2 regions of the Arhodomonas sp. AD133 genome follow, and region 2 is predicted to be linked to the other one. Evidence: predicted binding sites of a transcription regulator. Region 2 holds the regulator's gene; the other holds the start of a gene.
The links. The regulator sigma-54, encoded in region 2, starts transcription at its own class of promoters, with help from an activator protein. The targets are predictions, from matches to a motif close to TGGCANGNTNCNTGCTT.

Region 1: fliE (flagellar hook-basal body complex protein FliE) is a predicted target of sigma-54. The motif match lies at 1,433-1,449, and genes of this name have one in related genera.

The regions. Positions count from the first base shown of each region.
Region 1 covers NZ_JBNAZM010000027.1:35,312-41,395, forward strand. The annotation lists gene ACPEES_RS14660 (sigma-54 dependent transcriptional regulator) at 1-1,314, shown strand, start outside; gene fliE (flagellar hook-basal body complex protein FliE) at 1,482-1,805, shown strand; gene fliF (flagellar basal-body MS-ring/collar protein FliF) at 1,812-3,575, shown strand; gene fliG (flagellar motor switch protein FliG) at 3,590-4,573, shown strand; gene ACPEES_RS14680 (flagellar assembly protein FliH) at 4,570-5,301, shown strand; gene fliI (flagellar protein export ATPase FliI) at 5,298-6,084, shown strand, end outside.
Region 2 covers NZ_JBNAZM010000034.1:2,450-8,533, reverse strand. The annotation lists gene ACPEES_RS16425 (KpsF/GutQ family sugar-phosphate isomerase) at 1-944, shown strand, start outside; gene ACPEES_RS16420 (KdsC family phosphatase) at 944-1,501, shown strand; gene lptC (LPS export ABC transporter periplasmic protein LptC) at 1,494-2,060, shown strand; gene lptA (lipopolysaccharide transport periplasmic protein LptA) at 2,047-2,565, shown strand; gene lptB (LPS export ABC transporter ATP-binding protein) at 2,562-3,299, shown strand; gene ACPEES_RS16400 (RNA polymerase factor sigma-54) at 3,650-5,125, shown strand; gene hpf (ribosome hibernation-promoting factor, HPF/YfiA family) at 5,143-5,469, shown strand; gene ptsN (PTS IIA-like nitrogen regulatory protein PtsN) at 5,639-6,084, shown strand, end outside.

The sequences.
Region 1 (6,084 bases), on a different contig from region 2:
GATGGGCTGGAGGCGGTCTTCGACGAGTTCAAGCCGCAGTTGTGCCTGGTCGCCGCCGATACACCGGCAGGCGAAGCGTTGCAGTCGGCATTGTGGGATATAGCGCCCACATTGCCTGCCTATCTGCTCGGTGTGTCGCCTCAAAGCCCGGCGGCACGGGGAGCCAACGTTCTCGGCACGCTGAGTCTTCCCCCAAAGCGACGAGAGTTTCAGGGCGCTCTCCAGCGTGCGCTGGGTGGCCAGGGCCGTGCGGACGAAAGCGCGTCAGCGGCGCCACGGTTGGTAGGCGAGAGCCGCGCCATGCAGGCCGTGGGTCGTTTGATCGGCCAGGTCGCCATGAGCGACGCGAGCGTGCTGCTGCTCGGGGAGTCCGGCACCGGCAAGGAAGTCGTCGCCCAGCAGATCCACGCACAGTCGGCGCGCCGCGACAAACCCTTCGTCCCCGTCAACTGTGGCGCGATCCCCCCGGATTTGCTCGAAAGCGAGCTCTTCGGCCACGAGAAGGGGGCTTTCACCGGTGCCATCTCCGCCCGACAGGGGCGCTTCGAGCTTGCTCAGGGCGGTACGCTGTTTCTCGACGAGATCGGGGATATGAGCCTGCACATGCAGGTGAAGCTTCTGCGCGTGCTCCAGGAGCGGACCTTCGAGCGCGTTGGCTCCAACCGCAGCATCCAGGCGGACGTTCGCATCGTCGCTGCGACGCACCGCGATCTCGAGGCGCGGATCGCCGACGGCGAGTTCCGCGAGGATCTCTTCTACCGCTTGAACGTCTTTCCCATCGAGTTGCCGCCGCTGCGACGTCGTGCCGCTGATATCCCCGTGCTGGTCGACGAGATCGTGCGCCGCATCGAGACCGAGGGTCGCGGTTCGGTGACGATCACCGCCCGTGCCCTTGCGGTGCTGGGCCAGTACCATTGGCCCGGCAACGTGCGTGAGCTCGCCAATCTCGTCGAACGTCTCGCCATTCTCCACCCGTGGGGGGAAGTGTGCGTCGAGGATCTGCCGGAGCGTTTCCGCGAGGGCGCCGACGACACCGCGGCGCCGTTGATCGCGGAGCCGCAGGCGCAGGAGGTGGCGGATGCCGCGCCCGTCCCGACGGCGGCCGCGGTGCCGGCCATCGACCTGGACGACGGGGTCGACCTGCGCGAGCTGCTGGGGGAATTGGAGCAGCGACTCATTCGGGACGCTCTGGAAGCCACCGACGGTGTGGTGGCGCGGGCGGCCAAGCTGCTCAACCTGCGCCGGACGACGCTGGTGGAGAAGCTGCGTAAATACGGTATCGAGCGCGAGGAGCTCGCCTCGGGCGCGACCTGAGGCGGCGCGCCCGGGCGCCGGTGCCCGCAGCCCGGCCTTTGCGATCGCCTGCCGTGACCCTTCGGACACCGCGCGTCCGGTACGTGACACGGCGTTTCGCCACCCGCGAGCATGGGGTTGGCCCGAAACCTGCAAGGTTCCGTCCGGAACGCGACGGAGGGGCGCCAATGAGCAACGTGAACGTTCAACAGGCACTCGCGGAGATGCGCACGCTCGCCGCCCAGGCGAAGGCGGGTCCGCAGGCGGCGGAGCCGACCGGCAAAGCCGAGGGCGCGGATTTCCAGGGGCTGCTGCGCAACGCACTGGAGACGGTAAACGGCTTGCAGCAGGACAGCAGTCAGAAGACCGACGCCTTTCTCAAAGGAGACGACGTGTCTTTGACGCAGGTGATGGTCGCCGGTCAGAAATCGCGCGTCGCCTTCGAGGCGGTGAAGCAGACGCGAAGCCACCTGCTCGAAGCCTATCGCGAGATTTCGCGGATGCAGGTCTGATAGGTCATGGCGCAAGCGAGTCAGGCGCTCACGCGGCAACAACAGGGGACCGCCGCGACGGATGTGCGCGAGCCGCCCAAGGACGGCCAGGGCCGTCTGGGGCAGCTCGCCAGCGAGTATCTCGGTGAGCGGACTTTTCGCCAGCTCGCCTTGATTCTCGGCCTCGCGGCGGCGATCGCCCTGGGCGTGGGTCTGGTCATGTGGATGCAGGAGCCGCTGTACCGGCCGCTGTTCTCCGATCTGCCCGCAGAGGATGCCAGCGCGGTCATGGACGCCCTCCAGGCGGCCAACATCCCGTTCGAGCTCGAGCAGAACACCGGTGCCATCCTGGTGCCCGCCGACCGCCTCTATCGCGCGCGCATGACGCTTGCCTCCCAGGGCCTGCCGCAGACCGGGGACGTCGGCTTCGAGAGTCTGCGCGAGGATCCCAGCTTCGGTACCAGCCGGTTTCTGCAGACAGCGCGTTTCCATCGCGCGCTGGAGACCGAGCTCGGTCGGACGATTTCCAGTCTCCGCGCCGTGCGCGAGGCCCGGGTACACCTCGCCTTGCCGGAGCGCTCGGCGTTTGTCGGTGAGCAGCGCCAGCCGAGCGGCTCGGTGACCGTGGGCCTGTTCGCCGGGCGTTCGCTGACTGATGGCCAGGTACAGGCGATCGTGAACATGGTTGCCAGCGCCGTGCCCGAGCTTCCGGCTGAACGCGTGACCGTGGTGGACCAACAGGGCCGGCTTTTGAGCAGCGAGGGCGAGTCCGGTGGCAGCGATGTCTCCGGGGAAAAGCTCAACTATCAGCGCCAGCTCGAGCGCAGCTACGTGGAGCGCATCCGCAGTCTGCTCGCGCCCATCGTCGGTGCCGAACGGGTGCGTGCACAGGTGGACGCACGCGTGGACTTCACCGTGAGCGAGCGTACCGAGGAGCGCTACGACCCCGATGCCCGCGCCATCCGCAGCGAACAGCTCAGCAGCGAGCGCAGCCTGCGTGGCGAGGAGGCCATGGGCATTCCGGGGGCACTATCGAATCAACCGCCGGGGGGCGGCGAGCTCGGCGATTCGCAGCAGGGGCAGGACGCCGAGGCGCAGGGCGAGCAGGCGCAGGGTGAGCAGAACGCGGACGAGAATGCGCAAGCGTTGGTGGACACCAGCGAGAGCGCGACCCGCAACTACGAGGTCAACCGCACCGTCGAGCACGTCCAGGATCAGGTCGGCGAGGTTCAGCGCCTGTCCGTCGCCGTGCTGGTGGACGAGCCCACGACCACCAATGACGAGGGCGATACCGTGCGCGAGCCCTTCAGTACCGACGAGCTCGCCGAGATCCGGTCACTGGTGGAACGCGCCGTGGGCTTCGATGCCGACCGGGGCGACAGCATCGATGTGGTCAGCACGCGCTTTCGCGAAAGCCCGGCGCCCGCCGTCGAGGGGCCGCCGCTGTGGGAGCAGCCTTGGGCCTGGGAAGTGGGGCGTCTGCTGCTCGCCGCCCTGCTGGGTCTGGTGCTGATTCTCGCCGTGCTGCGGCCGCTGGTGCAGGGCCTGACCGGACGGGACCGGCGGGGGCGTGACCGAACCGGCGGCGAAGAAGCGGGCGAAGGCGACGATCACACCCAGGAACTGCCGGGGCCGGAGCATGCTCAGCTAATGGCCGAGCGTGCCCAGCATCAGATCGAAGAGGGCGGCAACGAGTATGACCAGAAGGTTCAGACGGCGCGCGAGGTCGTCAGCCGCGAGCCGGCCCTGGCGGCGAACGTGATCAAGGGCTGGCTGGGCGACAACGAGTGACGGGGCGGTGAGCGATGAACGGTGCGGAGCGGGCGGCAATCTTTCTCATGACGCTGGGCGAAGACGAGGCCGCGGCGATCATGCAGCACCTTGGGCCGAGGGAAGTGCAGCAGCTCGGCGTGGCGATGTCCAATTTGAGCAACATCTCCAAGGAGCAGGTCAACAGCGTGCTCGACGGCTTCGTCTCCACCGTCGAAGAGCAGACTGCGCTGGGCATCGGCAACACCGATTACATCCGCTCGGTGATGGTCAAGGCCCTGGGCGAGGACAAGGCCGGCGGCATTATCGATCGCATCCTCATGGGCGGCAACACGCGCGGTCTCGAGCAGCTCAAATGGCTCGACCCCAAGACCATCGCCGAAATGATCCGGCTGGAGCACCCCCAGATCATGGCCATCGTGCTCGCCTATCTGGACTCCGACCAGGCCGCGCAGGTGCTCGCCGAGCTGCCCGAACGAATCCGCCATGACATCGTCATGCGGGTGGCGACGCTGGAGAGCATCCAGCCGGCGGCATTGCAGGAGCTCGACGAGATCATGGAGCGCCAGTTCTCCGGTAAGCAGCGGATCAAGTCCTCGTCCATCGGCGGGGCGCAGTCCGCCGCCAACATCATGAACTACCTGGAGTCGTCCGCCGAGAGCTCGATCATGGAACATATCCAGGAGAGCGATTCGGAGCTCGGCGACCGCATCCAGGATCTGATGTTCGTCTTCGACGATCTGGGCGACGTCGACGACCGCGGTATCCAGCTGCTTCTGCGCGAGATCAACACCGATACCCTCGTGCTCGCCCTCAAGGGGGCCGACGACCGGGTCAAGGACAAGATCCTGCGGAACCTCTCCCGGCGCGCCTCGGAGATGCTCAAGGATGATCTCGACGCCAAAGGCCCGGTGCGGGTCAGCGAAGTGGAAGCGTCGCAGAAGGAGATCCTCGCCGTGGCCCGGCGTATGGCCGATGACGGTCAGATCATGCTCGGAGGAGGGGAGTCCCTGGTATGAGCGAACGCACCCGTGTCATCCCGGGCGAGGAGGCGGCCACCGGCATCGAGAGCCCGTGGCGCCTGCCCAGCATGGATGTCGACCCCGGGCCCGCGGCCGAGGAGGAGGAGGCCCCGGCACCGCAGATGCCCAGCGTCGAGGAGATCGAGCGGATTCAGGCGGAAGCCCGCGCCGAGGCCGCCGAGCAGGGCCGGCGCGAGGGCTATGACGCCGGTTTCGCCGAGGGCCGTGAGGCGGGCCTCGCGCAGGGTGCCGCCGAGGTCCAGGAGCGGGGGCGCCGGTTGAAGGGGTTGATCGATTCCATCGCTGCCCCCGCCGCCGAGCTCGACGACGCGGTCGAGGAAGAGCTGGCGTCGATGGCTCTGGCTGTCGCCCGCCAGGTGATCCGGCGGGAGCTCGTCAGTCAGCCCGGCGAGATCATCGCCGTGGTGCGCGAGGCCGTCGCCCTGTTACCGCTGACCAGCCGCGAGATCCGCCTGCGTGTGCATCCCGACGACGCCGCGCTGCTTCACGAGCAGGGCATCGAAGGCGACTGGCGCCTGGAAGAGGATCCGGCCGTCAGCCGCGGCGGTTGCCTGGTGGATACCGACACCTCGCACGTGGACGCGAGCCTGGAGCACCGCATCGCGAGGGTGGCCGCGGATCTGCTCGGCGATCAGCGCGCCGGCGACGATGATGCGGATGCTGTCGACGACACGGATGGCGGGGCCGCAGAGGAGCCGTCATGAGCGGGGCGGCACGCGTCGACTGGGTACAGCGGCTCGCACGGCGGCGCGAACGTCTGCACCGCCCCGAGCTGATCGTGGAAGGCCGGTTGCGGCGCATGGTCGGGTTGACCCTCGAGGCGGACGGGTGCGAGGCGCCGGTGGGTTCGCGCTGCGAGATCCGCGGTCACGGCGATCACTGTGTCGAGGCGGAAGTGGTGGGCTTCGCCAACGGCCGGCTCTACCTCATGCCCACGGGTTCGCTCCACGGTGTTACCCCCAATGCCCGCGTGCTGCCCCGGGAGCAGGCGCTGGCCGCGAACGTGGGGCCCGACCTGCTCGGCAGGGTGCTCGACGGCGGCGGTGTCCCCCTGGACGATGGGCCGCCGCCGGAGGCGCCGCACCGGATGCCCCTGGCCGGGCGGGTGATCAACCCCCTCGCGCGTGCGCCGATTCGCCAGCCGCTGGATGTCGGAATTCGGGCCATCAACGCCCTGCTCACCGTGGGGCAGGGCCAGCGTATGGGCCTTTTCGCGGGGAGCGGCGTGGGCAAGAGCGTGCTCCTGGGCATGATGACCCGCTACACCAACGCGGATGTGGTGGTGGTGGGGCTGATCGGTGAGCGTGGCCGTGAGGTCAAGGAGTTCATCGAGGACATTCTCGGCCCCGAGGGGCTGGCGCGTGCCGTGGTAGTGGCCGCCCCCGCGGATACTTCGCCGCTGATGCGCATGCATGGCGCCATGCTCGCCACCAGCATCGCCGAGTACTTCCGCGATCAGGGCCAGCGCGTGCTGCTTCTGATGGATT
Region 2 (6,084 bases):
GGCGCGCCGTTATCGATGTGGAGTCCGCCGCCGTGGACGCACTGCGCGACCGCATAGACGGCGACTTCGCCCGCGCCTGCCGATACATGCTCGCCTGCGAGGGGCGGGTCATCGTGCTGGGCATGGGTAAATCCGGACACATCGGCGGCAAGATTGCGGCGACACTGGCGAGCACCGGCACACCGGCGTTCTTCGTGCATCCCGGCGAGGCGAGCCACGGCGACCTGGGAATGATCACCCCGCGGGACGTGGTCCTCGCGTTGTCCAACTCGGGCGAGACCGACGAGATCAACACGATCCTGCCGCTGATCAAGCGCCTGGCCGTGCCGCTGATCGCGCTTACCGGCAACGCCGACTCCACGCTGGCCCGCCAGGCGAGCGTTCACATCGACGTGGGAGTGGCCGAGGAGGCCTGCCCCCTGGGGCTCGCGCCCACCGCGAGCACCACCGCGGCGCTGGTCATGGGCGATGCCCTCGCCGTCGCCATGCTCGATGCCCGCGGCTTCACCAAGGAGGACTTCGCCCGTTCCCACCCCGGCGGCAGGCTTGGCCGTCGGTTGCTGCTCCGCATCGAGGACCTGATGCACACCGGCGAGCGCATCCCGCGGGTGGGCATGCAGACCCCGCTCGCCGAGGCGCTGGTGGAGATGACCAACAAGGGACTGGGCATGACCGCGGTCGTCGACGACGCCGACCGCGTGCTCGGTGTGTTCACTGACGGCGACCTCCGCCGCGCCCTGGATCGCGAGGTCGACGTGCACCATACGAGCATGCACGCCGTCATGACCGAGGGCGGACGGACCATCGGCCGGGACAAGCTCGCCGCCGAGGCCCTCGCGCTCATGGAGGCCCACGGCATTTCCGCTCTGCTGGTGGTCGAATCGGATCGCCACCTGGTCGGCGCGCTCAACATGCACGACCTGTTGCGCGCGGGGGTGGTGTGATGGACGCGTTCGCCGACGCTTACTGCGAACGCCCCGACGCCGCGATTCGCGAGCGCGCCGGGCACATCCGCCTTCTCGCCCTGGACGTGGACGGCGTGCTCACCGACGGTGGCGTCTACATGGGCGATACCGGCGAGAGCTTCAAGCGATTCCACATCCACGACGGCAAGGGCCTGGCGATGCTACGCGCCGAGGATGTCGCCGTGGCAATCATCACCGCGCGCCGCTCGGAGGCCGTGACCCGACGCGCGCAGGAGCTCGGCATTCACTACGTCTACCAGGGCGTCGGCGACAAGGCGGAGCGTTTGCGATGTCTCACCGAGGAGCTCGCCCTCGAGTTGGAGAGCGTCGCCTACGTCGGCGACGACGTGGTGGATCTCGGGGCCTTCTCGCGCGCCGGCCTGGCCGTCGCTGTGGCGAACGCTCACCCACGGGTGCGCCGCCGGGCGCACTGGGTGACCGCGCGCAGCGGCGGGCACGGTGCCGTACGCGAGGTCAGCGAGCTGATACTCGCTTCCCAGGGCCGCCTGGCGGCACAGCTCCAACGCCATGCGTGAAAGCAACCGCGCAGCCTTCCCGCTGGTCGCCCTGGCGCTGATGGTCGCCCTGGTATGGCTGTCCTTCGGCGGTGAGCGCGAGCGCGCCGACAGCGGGCCGCCCGTGCGGGAACCGCAAGCGCGCTACTATGCAACCGACGTCACCCTCAGCGCGACCGATGACACCGGCCGCCCCTACTACGAGCTGACGGCGCCGCGCGCCGCCTATTTCCCGAACGAGGCCCGGTGGCGCATCGAGGCGCCGCGCTGGCACAGCCTGGGCGCCCGCGCCGACTGGCAGGGCGACGCGGAGAACGCCGTCGTCGCCGACCTGGCCGACGGCACGCAAAGCGTGGTGCTGCGTGGCGATGTACGCCTGCAACGTACCAGCCCCCATCCCCTCACCCTGGAAACCCCCAGACTCACGCTCGAACCGGCACGGCACTACGCCGAGACCGATGCTGCCGTGACCCTGCGCGGCCCCCACAGTGAGCTGCGGGGCCAGGGTGCTCGGGCGTGGCTCGATGACGAACGCGTGGAACTCCTCGCCAATGTGAGAGGCCGCTATGCGAGCGATTAGAACCTGCGTCGTGGCGCTGGCACTGGGTATGGTCAGTGCGCCGGCACTTCATGCCGCCGAGACAGGCGCAACGGAACCGCTTCAGTTGAGCGCCGATCACGGCGAGCTCGACAATGCCGAGGGCGTGAGCACGTATACCGGCAACGTCGTGGTCACACGCGGAAGCATGCGCATCACCGGCGACGAGCTGCGGGTCTATCGCGGCGACGACGGTGGCGTCGCCCGGATCGAAGTCGAGGGCGACCCCGCCACCTATCGCGACGAGGCCAGTGCCAGCGGCGCCGTGGACGCGCAGGCCCCGCGCATGACCTACCACGCGAGCGCGCCGGAGCGTCTGCACCTGGAAGGTGGCGCACAGCTGCAACGCGGCCGCGACGAGTTCCGTGGCGAGACCCTGCTCTATCACATCGCGGGCGACCGCATCGAAGCCGACCGGGGTGACGACGGCCAGCGGGTGGAAATCAAGCTCTATCCGGAGAACGGCGATGGAGGCGGCGGACAGTGAGCGCCGACGGCGGCCGTCTCGAGGCCGAAGGGCTGACCAAGGTCTACCGCGGACGCCATGTGGTCCAGGAGGCCAGCCTCAGCGTCGACCCGGGTGAAATCGTGGGCCTGCTCGGCCCAAACGGCGCGGGCAAGACCACCAGCTTCTACATGATCGTGGGCCTGGTGCCGCCGGACGCCGGCAGCATCCGGCTGGACGGGCGGGAGATCGGCAGCCTGCCCATGCATCGGCGCGCCCGCCTTGGCCTGGGCTATCTGCCCCAGGAGCCGTCGGTCTTCCGCAAGCTCTCCGTGGCGGACAATCTGCTCGCGATTCTGGAGCTGCGCCCGGAGCTCGACCGTGCAGCGCGGCATCGGGAGATGGAAGCACTGCTGGAGGAGTTCCACGTCGAGCATCTGCGCGATCAGTCGGGCATCAGCCTGTCGGGCGGCGAGCGCCGACGGGTGGAGATCGCCCGGGCGCTCGCCGCGGCACCGCGGGTGATCCTGCTCGACGAGCCGTTCGCCGGCGTGGATCCTATCTCGGTCGGCGACATCCGCGAGGTCATCCGCCATCTCGCCGCACGCGGCATCGGCGTGCTGATCACCGACCACAACGTGCGCGAAACCCTCAGCGTGGTGGATCGCGCCTACATCCTCCACGCGGGAACGGTGATCGCCGAGGGTGATGCCGGGCAGGTGCTCGCCGACTCGCGGGTGAAACGAGTCTATCTGGGTGAAGACTTCCGGCTCTGAACTGCGGTAGCTCCGAAACGGATGCACCCGGCGCGGCTATTGCATTACGATGGCGTTGTACGAGCGCCGCACGCCAGGACCTGTCGATGTGTCCCGAGCGCGGCGCGCCGGGGCGGACATTCGTTCAGCGCTTGGATGGGCCGCAGTGTGAATGCGGATACAACAAGCTTACGCAGCCCCGAATCGCTCGTATCGGGGATCAGGGGCGCGGGGAGTGAAGTTTGGTTGGTCCCAAATGAACAACGGGCAACGCGGCCTGGGCGGATGTCCGACCCAACCCGAAGGGCCGGCGCGGCGTGTCCGCGACACGTCGACGGGCCCTCGCCCGTGGGGAATCCGACGGAACTGACATGAAACAATCTCTCCAGCTCCGGCTCGGCCAGCAACTGACCATGACACCGCAGCTCCAGCAGGCGATTCGCCTGCTCCAGCTGCCCACTCTGGAGTTGCGTGCCGAGATCCAGCAGGCGCTCGATTCCAACCTCATGCTCGAGACCGCCGACGAGCATGACACGTCCACGACGGAAGAGGCGCTGAACGACAGCTACACCGACGAGGATGCCGCTCACGAATCCTCCGAACCCGCCGAGACCACCGGCGATGACGGCAGTGAGCGCCTCAACGACGAGCTCCCCGTGGACAGCGGCTGGGACGACATCTATGACGGCACCACCACCTGGAGCCGCGGCGACCCCGAGCGCGAGGACAACGATCCGATTGCCCGACAGGCGGACGGCGCCGAGACCCTGCGCAACTATCTCACCTGGCAGGCGCAACTGGCCGGCCTGAGCAGCCGCGATCTGGCCATCGCCGAGACCGTTATCGACGCCGTGCGCGACGACGGGTACCTGGACAGCACCGTGGACGACCTGCTCGCCGCCATGCCGGCGGACTGGGAAGTCGCCCCCGAGGAGCTGACGACAGTGCTTACCCGCGTACAGCATTTCGACCCGGTGGGTGTTGCCGCCCGGGACCCGGGGGAATGTCTGCTGCTGCAACTCGCGCAGCTACCGGCGGACACACCGTGGCTCGAAGAGGCACGCACCCTCATCGACCGCTATCTCGACCTGCTCGTCGGCCGGCAGTATGCGCAACTCAAGCGCCGCATGCGTATCAACGGCGAGGCGTTGCAGGCGATCATCAACCTCATTCAGACGCTCGACCCGCATCCGGGCCTGCGTTACGGTCCCCAGAACACGGAGTACGTGATCCCGGACGTGTTCGTGCGCCGACTCGACGGACGCTGGCACGTGGAGATCAACCCGGACGCCTTTCCACGCATTCGCGTCAATCCCGAGTACGCCGCGCTCGTGCGCCGTGCCGACCGCAGCCGCGAGAACAGCATGATGCGCGAGCACCTCCAGGAAGCGCGCTGGCTGATCAAGAGTCTGCATTCGCGCAACGACACGCTCCTGCGGGTCGCCCGATTCATCGTCGACCATCAGCACGGTTTTCTGGAACGCGGCGACGAGGCGATGCAGCCCCTTGTCCTGCGCGAGGTCGCGGAGGCCGTGGAGATGCACGAGTCGACCATCTCGCGCATCACCAACCAGAAATACATGCACACGCCGCGCGGGACGTTCGAATTCAAGTATTTCTTCTCTTCCCATGTGCAGACCGCCGACGGCGGTGAATGCTCGGCGACTGCCATCCGCGCGCGCATCCGACGCCTCATCGCCGCGGAGGACGCCACACGGCCTCTCAGTGACAGCCGCATCGCCAGCATCCTCCGCGAAGAAGGCATCAACGTCGCCCGCCGAACGGTGGCGAAATACCGCGAGGCCATGTCCATCGCCTCGTCCACGGAGCGAAAGAGGCTCGCCTGAGAGCCTAAGGAGGTAGCATGCAGATCGACATCACCGGACATCATGTCGAGGTCACCAATTCGCTGCGCGACTACGTCAATGACAAGTTCGACAAACTCGAGCGCCACTTCGACAACGTCGTTGACGCGCACGTGATCCTGACCGTGGAGAAGCTGACCCAGAAGGCTGAGGCGACGATCGTGGTCAGCGGCGCGCGGCTGTTCGCCGACGCGACCGACGAAGACATGTACGCGGCGATCGACGCGCTGACGGATAAGCTCGACCGCCAGGTGGTCAAACACAAGGAAAAGCGCAGCGATCATCGTCGTACCGAAGGTCCGGTGAGTCAGGCGCTCGAGGAATGAGCTGACGCGGCGCGGACAGGAAGCCCGCGCCGGCGAATAACCGACGACACGCGGGCAAGCGCCCCGGCGCACGGATGCTCCCGCTGCCCCAGCGTGTCGCCTATGCTTTGGTTACCTGGTCTTTTACGAATACGAAGACTGGTAACGGCAATCCGGGGCCCGGGGCATCATGAACATCGCAGCAATGCTAACGCCCGAACGCGTGCGCTATCAGGCGCATGCCACCAGCAAGAAGCGCAGCCTGGAGCTGCTCGCCGAACTGCTTGGAGACACCGATGGCGAGCGGGGCACGCGCAGCGTCTTCGAGAGCCTCATCGGCCGCGAACGCCTCGGCAGTACCGGCCTCGGCCGCGGGGTCGCCCTGCCCCACGCCCGACTCGCGGGCCTGGAATCGCCGGTCGCTGCGCTGGTGAATCTCCACGAGGGCGTGAACTTCGACGCCATCGACCGTCAGCCGGTGGACCTTCTGTTCGCGTTGCTGGTCCCTGAGCACTCCACTGACGAGCACCTGCGCATCCTGGCCGCGCTCGCGGAGATGTTCAGCGACCCGGACTTCTGCCAGCACCTCCGCACCGCCGGCTCCGACCAGGCGCTCTACGAACAGGTCTGTCAACG